2 regions of the Bradyrhizobium sp. PUT101 genome follow, and region 1 is predicted to be linked to the other one. Evidence: riboswitches for the same ligand, from Rfam matches in the RefSeq annotation. Region 1 holds a riboswitch; the other holds the start of a gene.
What was found. Region 1 has a riboswitch for S-adenosylmethionine ahead of metX (homoserine O-acetyltransferase MetX). Riboswitches for the same ligand answer to the same signal wherever they lie in the genome.
Positions count from the first base shown of each region.

Region 2: another riboswitch for S-adenosylmethionine. It lies ahead of ACSHT2_RS18630 (O-succinylhomoserine sulfhydrylase); the one in region 1 lies ahead of metX (homoserine O-acetyltransferase MetX).

Region 1 covers NZ_CP197207.1:4,969,741-4,974,507, forward strand. The annotation lists gene hisC (histidinol-phosphate transaminase) at 1-305, opposite strand, end outside; gene ACSHT2_RS23960 (chorismate mutase) at 336-1,184, opposite strand; SAM riboswitch at 1,421-1,500, shown strand; gene metX (homoserine O-acetyltransferase MetX) at 1,586-2,788, shown strand; gene metW (methionine biosynthesis protein MetW) at 2,791-3,453, shown strand; gene ACSHT2_RS23975 (alpha/beta fold hydrolase) at 3,550-4,413, opposite strand; gene ACSHT2_RS23980 (NlpC/P60 family protein) at 4,627-4,767, shown strand, end outside.
Region 2 covers NZ_CP197207.1:3,809,302-3,814,068, reverse strand. The annotation lists gene ACSHT2_RS18645 (OpgC domain-containing protein) at 1-335, shown strand, start outside; gene ACSHT2_RS18640 (SGNH/GDSL hydrolase family protein) at 335-1,114, shown strand; gene ACSHT2_RS18635 (SGNH/GDSL hydrolase family protein) at 1,127-2,119, shown strand; gene ACSHT2_RS18630 (O-succinylhomoserine sulfhydrylase) at 2,170-3,357, opposite strand; SAM riboswitch at 3,433-3,512, opposite strand; gene ACSHT2_RS18625 (2'-deoxycytidine 5'-triphosphate deaminase) at 3,593-4,729, shown strand; gene ACSHT2_RS18620 (cytochrome-c peroxidase) at 4,761-4,767, opposite strand, start outside.

The DNA.
Region 1 (4,767 bases):
CTGAGATAGGTGTGGGCGAGCAGATTGAGGATCTCGTCCGAACCGGCACCGCAGATGATGCGGTTGGGATCGAGCCCGAAAGAGCGGCCGATCGCCTCGCGCAGCACGCGCGAAGTGCCTTCCGGATAGTCCTCCAGATGATCCGCCACGCGCTTGAACGCCTCGATCGCCTTGGGCGAGGGCCCGAACGGCGTCTCGTTGGCCGAGAGCTTGAACACCTTGCGGCCCGGCTCCGGCACCGGGCTCTTGCCGGGGGTGTAGGGCGCAATATCGAGAATGCCGGGATTCGGCACGGGGCGGGACATCTTCAACTCCGAAATGGCGGGGCGCGCGATTTACGATTTCGCCCCGGTCGGGGGCACCGTATAGCGCGTTGCGTGGCTGCCGACGAGGGCCGTGGAGCGCACCGAGGCCCCCGCCTCGATCAGGGCAGCCCTGACTTTGTCGATGCTGGTCGCGCTGGTGACCGAGACCAGCAGCGCCGCGCCATCGAAGGTGGTATCGGGCACCGCCACGATCTCGGCGAGCGGCGACAGGGCGCGCGCGACCTCGGCGTTCCACCCGGAGACGCGCACGCTGAAGGTCTCGACCTCCGTCACCAAAGCGCTGTCGGCGACCCGCGAGATCGTAAACACCGGCAATGCGGCCGGATGGTCAGCGCGTTCGACGAACGGCAGCCGCGCGATGATTTTCGGCGCGCCATCGGCTTCCAGCTCCAGCCACCAGGGCGTGCGGCTCGACGTTGCCGAGACCAGCGCCAGATCACCCTTGGACTTTGCGACCGCTTCGACAGCAGCCTGCGCGCTGAAATGCGCGACGTAGGGCACCGTGAAGCCGAAATGGAAGCGCGCGGAATCGCGCATCGCCGGCTCGCTCGCGGAGATGTCGGCATGGACGGAGAACGGCGCCTGCACGTAAGTGAACGTCGCGATGATGACACGCCAGATGCTCTCGACCGTGTCGAGCGGCAGGATGCCGCGATGACGCTGCACGAGGTGGCGCATCATGTCGGCCTCGCGCGCCGGGCGGAACGCCGAGCCGACCTCCTGGGTCTGCTTCACCTGGATCAGGCGGTCGATGATGTCGCCGCGCTGCATCAGGAGGCGATGCATGCTCTCGTCGATCGCGTCGATCTCCTTGCGCAATTCCTGGAGCGATGGTGGCGCGGGCGGACGTTGGGTCATATCTGACTTGGACTGTTTAAGAGCTTGGACTGTTGAAGAGCTTGGGCTGTTGAGGGACGTTCCAGTGCGGATCGGCAAGACAATTCGGAAGGCCGTCACCGCTGCGATCAATCCTGATTAGGCAGTCGGGGCGGCGAAAGCAAAGAGAAATGACGGCCTTTTTGGCCGATGAGACAGAGACGAATTAGGTCGACCCGGGCCGCGACTTGACGAAAACCGCCCAAGACGGTAGCTTTTGCCTGTTCCGTGGTCATTTGAGCCGGCCGGCTTGCAGCCACGTTAAAAAACTCGCTAAACAGGCCGGGGACGCTTCCGATCCCGGCCGAACCTATCGTTCAGGCCGGGTTTTTCATGGCCTGATTCCAGCGGCGGTCTGACGGCAGTCGCAAATGAGGTCGATGATGGTTGGCGTCAAGTCTGTACCCAGTCCTGCGATCAGCGCCGACGAACGGTCGCACGAGGTGGATCATCCGAGCTCGCAGGTCGCGCAGTTCGGCACCGAGCAGCCGCTGCGGCTCGATTGCGGCGTCGACCTCACCCCGTTCCAGATCGCCTACCAGACCTATGGCGAGCTCAACGCCGATCGCTCCAACGCCGTTCTGATCTGCCATGCGCTGACCGGCGATCAGCATGTTGCCAATGTGCATCCCGTCACCGGCAAGCCCGGCTGGTGGGAGACGCTTGTCGGCCCCGGCCGGCCCATCGATCCCAAGCATTACTTCATCATCTGCTCCAACGTGATCGGCGGCTGCATGGGCTCGACCGGCCCGGCGTCGATCAATCCCGCCACCGGCAAGGTCTGGGGCCTGGATTTTCCTGTTATCACCATCCCCGACATGGTGCGCGCGCAGGCGATGCTGATCGACCGGCTCGGCATCGACACGCTCTTTGCCGTCGTTGGCGGCTCGATGGGCGGCATGCAGGTGCTGCAATGGACCGCGGCGTATCCTGACCGAGTGTTCTCCGCGCTGGCGATTGCCTGCGCGACGCGGCACTCGGCGCAGAACATCGCCTTCCACGAACTCGGGCGCCAGGCCGTGATGGCCGACCCCGATTGGCACGGCGGCGCTTACGCCGATCATGGCATCCATCCGCATCGCGGGCTCGCGGTGGCGCGGATGGCGGCGCACATCACCTATCTCTCGGACGCGGCGCTGCATCGCAAGTTCGGCCGGCGTATGCAGGACCGCGAGCTGCCGACCTTCTCGTTCGACGCGGATTTCCAGGTCGAAAGCTATCTGCGTTACCAGGGCTCGTCCTTCGTCGAACGCTTCGACGCCAACTCCTATCTCTATCTGACGCGCGCGATGGACTATTTCGACATCGCCGCCGACCATGGCGGCGCGCTGGCGAAGGCGTTTGCGGGTATCCAGACCCGCTTCTGCGTGGTCTCCTTCACCAGCGACTGGCTTTTCCCGACCTCGGAATCGCGCGCGCTGGTGCACGCGCTGAACGCCTCGAGCGCGCGGGTGTCGTTCGCCGAGATCGAGACCGATCGCGGCCACGACGCCTTCCTGCTCGACGTGCCCGAATTCTTCGACATCTCCCGCGCCTTCCTGCAATCGGCAGGCAAGGCCCGCGGGCTCACCCTCAAGGACCGCTAGCGATGTCTGTCCAGGAAGTGCTGCCGCTGGGGGGGCTCGCGTCCGCGCAGTCCGGTCAGCTTCGCGCCGACCATCTGCTGGTCGCCGAGATGGTCAAGCCGGGTTCGAAGGTGCTCGACGTCGGCTGCGGCGAGGGCGACCTGCTTCAACTGCTGGAGACCCGCGGCATCGACGGGCGCGGCATCGAGCTGTCGCGCGAGGGCGTCAACCGCTGCGTCGCCAAGGGGCTTGCGGTGGTGCAGGGCGATGCCGACACCGATCTCGTCAACTATCCCGATGACGCCTTCGATTACGTGATCCTGTCGCAGACGCTGCAGGCGACGCGGCAGCCGAAGGTCGTGCTGGAGAACCTGCTGCGCATCGGTCGCCGGGCCATCGTGTCGTTCCCGAATTTCGGGTTCTGGAAGATGCGGCTCCAGCTCCTGGTCGGCGGCCACATGCCGCGCACGGAGAACCTGCCGGCGACCTGGTACGACACCGCCAACATCCATTTCTGCACCATCAAGGATTTCGTGCAGCTCTGCGACGAGATCAACGTCAAGATGGAGCGCTCGGTCGCGCTCGATCTCTATGGCCGCCCAGTGCCGCTGAACCTGCCTTGGTGGGTGTGGAACATGTTCGGCGAGCAGGCGGTGTTCTTGCTGAGCCGGGGCGGCGGGAAGTGACGTCGTAGGCGTCATTCCGGGGCGGCACGAAGTGCCGAACCCGGAATCTCGAGATTCCGGGTTCGCTCTTCGAGCGCCTCGGAATGACAGCAAGTGTCAGTTCCCCACCAGCGACCGCGGATCGCGCACCGGCCAGCGTCCGGCTTCCACCAACGTGACGAACCGCTCCACCGTCTCGTTGAACAGCGCGGGTTCCTCGAGATTGAGCACGTGGCCCGACTTCGGAAACATCGCGAGGCCCGCCGCGGGCAGATGCTTCTTCAGGAACAGGCTGGGCCCGACGCAGGGATCGTCCTCGTCGCCGCAGATGATCAGCGCGGGCGTTGCTACCTTCGCGATCGCGTCCGTCATTGTGTAGATCGAGGGGCGGCCGCCCTGAAAGCCGCGCATCGTATTGGCAGATCCCTTGGCGTCGTGCCGTGCCAGCGCAGCATAGAAATCGGCGTGGCCGCGCGGGTCCTTCACCAGGAAGGGAATCCGGCTCGGCGCCTCGCGTGTGATCTTTGCGACTTCGACAGAGCCTGATGTCTCGAACTGCTCGGCATTGGCGCGGCACTGCTTGCGCCAATTGTCGAGATTGTCGAGCTCCGAGCCGGAGCCGACGCCGGCGAGCGTCATCGACAAGGCGCGCTGCCGGGCGTTCAATCCGATCTGAAGCGAGGAATAGGCGCCCATCGACAGACCCACGAGATGGGCGCGACCGATCCCGAGATGATCGAGCACCGCGAGCGCATCGGTGTAGAAATGCGTGTAGGTGTAGACCTCGCCGTCAGGCACGTCCGACGGCGTATAGCCGCGCGCCGAATAGGTGATGCAGCGATGGCCGCGCGAGAAGTAGCGCATCTGCGGCTCCCAATTGGTGTAGTCGGCCGCAAACTCGTGCAGAAAAAGTATCGGCGTTCCCTGACCCGCCTCTTCGAAATAGATGCGGATGTCGTCCTTGGTCGTGGCGTGGGGCATTAACCGTTTCCCTCTGTCAAGCCGCCTTTGCAGGATCGCAGTTAACGCTGTTGTCCGCAATGCGGCAGCATCGAACCAGCACCGACACAAAATCATCGCAGCTATTCGCCGCCGCGGTGTCTTTTTCTCGCCACATCGGGCGGCTTAACGGCCTGACCTATGTCGGCCACTTCACCGGCCGATCGGAAAGTAGGGGTGTAACGAAGGATGAGAATGGTTGAGTTGTTTGCGTTCCGCCTGTCGCGTTGTGTTGTTGCGCTGGCGTTCTTTTTTGCGGCGGTCGCCGCGTTCGTTTCTCCGGCCTCGGCACGGCCGCATCATCGTCATAGCGCAGAGCGGCACGCTCACGTGCAC
Region 2 (4,767 bases), 1.2 Mb from region 1:
GCTTCACGCATTTCCTGGCGCTGGCCGCGCTGACGGTGCGCTTCCTGCCGCGGGACTGGCCGGGCCTGAAGTCTCCCTGGCTGCGGCCGCTGATCCTGTGCGGCCAGCATTCCCTCGAGATATTCTGTCTCGGCGTCTTCCTTGCTTTCGCCGGCCACTTCATCCTGGCCGAAGTTTCCGGCGGCGCAGCCATGCATGCCTTGATTAGTCTCTCCGGAGTCCTGATCATGTGGGGGGTGGCCTGGGTCATTTCGTGGTACAAGCGCGTGGCTGACAAGAGCGGTGCGAAAATCAAAAACGCCGTCGGCAACGCCGATCTGGCGGGAGGGGGCTGATGAAGGCGAAGGTTCTCCTGAGCCTGATCCTGCTATGCGGTGGCCTCACCGCGCCCGTGGCGCGTGCGGACGATGCTGCGCCCACGGCTTCCCCTGCGCCCGCTTCCTGCGAATTGCCCGCCTATCTGCTGACCAGCGAAAGCCCGCTGCCCAAGGTCGCCGCTGCCGTCAAGACCGGCAAGCCGCTCGAGATCCTGGTCATCGGCAGCCGCTCGACGACCATTCCATCTTCGGAGAACAGCTCGTACCCGGCGCGCATGGAGGCGATCCTCAAGGAGAAGCTGCCGCCGTCTGAGGAGGTGCATGTCTCCGTAGAAATACAGAGCAAGAGAACGGCGGAGGAGGCCGCCTCCACTTTCGTTAAGCTGATGGAAGCAAAAACGCCTACGTTGGTCATCTGGCAGACCGGGACCGTGGATGCTATCCGAGCCATCGATCCCGACGAGTTTCGCAGTGCCGTCACCGAAGGGGTTGCTGCCTTGCAGAATGCAGGAGCTGACGTCGTCTTGATGAATCTGCAGTACAGTCCACGCACCGAAACCATGATCTCGGCGCAACCTTTTCTCGATAATATGCGGGTGGTGGCGCAGGAGCACGACATCCCGCTTTTCGATCGTTTCGCGATCATGCGGCAATGGAATGATCAGGGTCAGTTTGACCTGTTCAGCCCCTCCCGCGGGCCCGAGCTGGCGAAACGGGTCCATGATTGCCTTGGCCGGGCGTTGGCACGGTTCGTGATCGACGCAGCCCATCTCGAGCCGGCCCAGCAGCAGAATTGAGGTCTTGCGTTAATGAGTTCTCTCCGCCCTTTTTGCCTGACGACATGGCTGGCCGCGCCTGCAGCCGCAGCGCTGTTGTTGTTGACGCCGGCCTCGCAATCGCATGCCCAGACGCCAGCCGCACAGACGACAACCGCCCCCGCGCAGTCGGCTGATCCCGCTGCCGCTTCGCCCTCCCAGACCACCGTCGCTGCGACCTCGCCCGAGCAGCGCGGCATCGCGGCGCGCGCCATAGACAAGGTGAAGCAGGCCGCCAAATCCGCCAGCGACATCTTCAACCGTGTGCCCTGCCTGCCGCCGAAGGGCGGCTCGAAGGCGATGGGCTCGCTGCCGCATGTTGCCGGCAAGCTCGTCGCCGGCAAGCCCGTCGTCATCGTCGCGTTCGGCTCGTCGTCGACACAGGGATTCGGCGCGAGCTCGCCGGAGTTCAATTACCCCAACCGTCTCGCCGCGCAGCTGCGCCGGCACTATCCGGCCGCCGACATCAGCGTCATCAATGCCGGCATCGGCGGCGAGGACGCCCCCGAGATGATGAAGCGCCTCCAGACGCAGGTGATCGACGTGCATCCGGACCTCGTGATCTGGCAGGTCGGCACCAACGCCGTGCTGCGCAATCTCGATCCCGGCGAAACCGCCAAGATGGTGGAGGACGGCATCAGCCGCATCCAGGCTGCGGGCGGCGCCGACATCGTGTTGGTCGATCCGCAATATTCGCCGGCCGTCAACCAGCGCGCCGAGAGCGCCGGCAAGATGGTGACGCTGCTCAGCAAGGTCGCCGAGCTCCGTCACGTCGGAATCTTCCCGCGTTTCGAGGTGATGCGCGACTGGCACGAGAAGCAGGCCATTCCGGTCGAGGGCTTCGTCATCGCCGACGGCCTGCACATGAACGATTGGGGCTATGCCTGCTTCGCCCAGCTGCTGGGTGACGACATCATCCGTTCAGTCGGCCAGATCAGGCTCGGGGTGAACGTGCCGCCGGATGTGCGGACGTACCGGCCGATGTAGGGCTTCGCTTACCCTCCCCTGGAGGGCCCCTCCAGGGGAGGGTGAGAAGCTCACGCCTTCTCCAGTGCCGCCATCAGATCCTCGATCAGGTCGTCGGCATGTTCGAGCCCCGCGGAGAAGCGAATGAACCCCTCGCTGATCCCGAGCGTGGCACGATCCTCCGGCTTGAGACGCTGATGCGTCGTCGTCGCCGGATGCGTGACGAGGCTCTTGGCGTCGCCGAGATTGTTCGAGATCTTCGCAAGCTTCAATTCGTTGAGCACGCGGAACGCCGCCGCCTTGCCGCCCTTGACCTCGAAGCCGACCAGCGTCGAGCCGCCGCGCATCTGCTTTTTTACCAGCGCCGCCTGCGGATGATCGGCGCGGCCGGGATAGACCAGCCGCGAGATCTTCGGATGGCTCGCCAGCACGTCGGCGATGCGCGCCGCGGTATCGGTCTGCGCGCGCACGCGCACGCCCAGCGTCTCGAGGCCCTTGAGCAGGACCCAGGCATTGAACGGCGAGATCGAGGGGCCGGTCTGGCGCATGAAATTGTGGATGTGCTCGGCGATGAAGGCTTCCGACGACAGGATGATGCCGCCCAGGCACCGGCCCTGGCCGTCGATATGCTTGGTCGCGGAATAGACGACGACGTCGGCCCCTAGCGCGAGCGGGCTCTGCCAGATCGGAGTTGCGAACACGTTGTCGACCACGAGCCGCGCGCCGCCCTTGTGCGCGATCTCGGCGATCCCGGGGATGTCGAGCACGTCGAGGGTCGGATTGGTCGGGCTCTCCAGGAAGAACGTCTTGGTGTTGGGCTTCAGCGCGCGCTGCCATTGGTCGAGATCGAGCCCGTCGACCAGCGTGGTTTCGATGCCGTAGCGCGGCAACAGGTCCTGGATGACGTAGAGGCACGAGCCGAACAGGGCGCGCGAAGCCACGACGTGGTCGCCGGCCTTGAGCGGTGCGAGGATCGCGGTCGTCACCGCGGCCATGCCTGTTGCCGCCGAGCGGGCGGCTTCGGCGCCTTCGAGCTCGATCATGCGGCGCTCGAACATCGCGATGGTTGGGTTGGAGTAGCGCGAATAGATGAAGCCGGGGTCCTCGCCCTTGAACCGCGCCTCGCACTCCTCGGCGCTGTTGTAGACGTAGCCTTGGGTGAGGAACAGTGCCTCCGATGTCTCGCCAAATTGCGAGCGCAGGGTCCCGGAATGGACCAGGCGGGTTTCGGGACGGTAGTTGGCAGACGACTTCGACATAGGACCCTCCGACATGACCATTCGATACGCAAACGGTCACAAAAAAACCGGCCTGGATATCTCCACTGGCCGGGATCACAGAGGTCCCCGGCCTGTTTAGCGACTTATTTAACGTGGCTGCAAGCCGGCCGGCTCAAATCACCACGGGATAAGTGATGCTCATATTCCGCAATGCCCTTTCCGTCAAGGCGTCCATCGGCTAGCCGTAAAAGGCTGATATTTCCCGCATGTCGGGATGCAAGCGAGCCCTGATGAGGACCCCCGGTTGACGTTCACGGTCGCCGCCGACGCCAATGGTATCCTGCCCGACCGCATGATCGCGGCGATGGCGGAAGCGGGGCTCATCCTGCCTGCATACGACTTCGTCGAGAGCCAGATCCAGCCGGCGAGCCTCGATTTGCGTCTGGGCGATATCGCCTATCGCGTCCGCGCCAGCTTCCTGCCAGGTCCCGGCGCCACGGTCGCCGAACGCATTGACGAATTGAAGCTGCACGAGTTCGGCCTCGCCGACGGCGCGGTGCTGGAGACCAACTGCGTCTATATCGTGCCACTGCTGGAAAGCCTGGCGCTGCCGCCGGAAATCGTCGCGGCCGCAAACCCGAAGAGCTCGACCGGCCGGCTCGACGTCTTCACCCGCGTGATCGCCGACGGCACCCGCCGCTTCGATATGATCGGCGCCGGCTATCATGGCCCGCTCTATGCCGAGATCAGCCCGAAGACCTTTCCGGTGCTGGTGCGCGAGAGCTCGCGCCTGTCGCAGGTGCGTTTCCGCACCGGTGACGCGATCCTCAACGCGGACGAGCTCGAAGGCTTGCATGCCGCCGAGCGCCTCGTCGATATCGACGATGCCGACCTCTCCGGCGGCGTCGCTGTATCGGTGGATCTGTCGGGCGAGAAGGCGAGCGGTTTCGTCGGCTATCGCGCCAAGCGCCACACCGGTGTCGTCGACGTCGATCGCCGCTCCGGCTATGCCGTGGAAGATTTCTGGGAGCCGATCTCGGCGCGCCCCGACGGCAGCCTGATCCTCGATCCCGGCGAGTTCTACATCCTCGCGTCCAAGGAAGCCGTGCAGGTGCCGCCCGACTACGCCGCGGAGATGGTGCCGTTCGATCCCCTGGTCGGCGAGTTCCGCGTGCACTATGCCGGATTCTTCGACCCGGGCTTCGGCTATGCCGGCGCCGGCGGGCAGGGCGCACGCGCCGTGCTTGAGGTGCGCTCGCGCGAAGTGCCGTTCATCCTCGAGCACGGCCAGATCGTCGGCCGCCTCGTCTATGAAAAGATGCTCGCCCGCCCTGACGCCATGTACGGCCAGCGCATCGGCTCGAACTACCAGGCGCAGGGCCTGAAGCTGAGCAAGCATTTTCGGGTGTAAGTGTCAGCAAGCGCTGCGCGTGAAGCATGGCTCAAAAC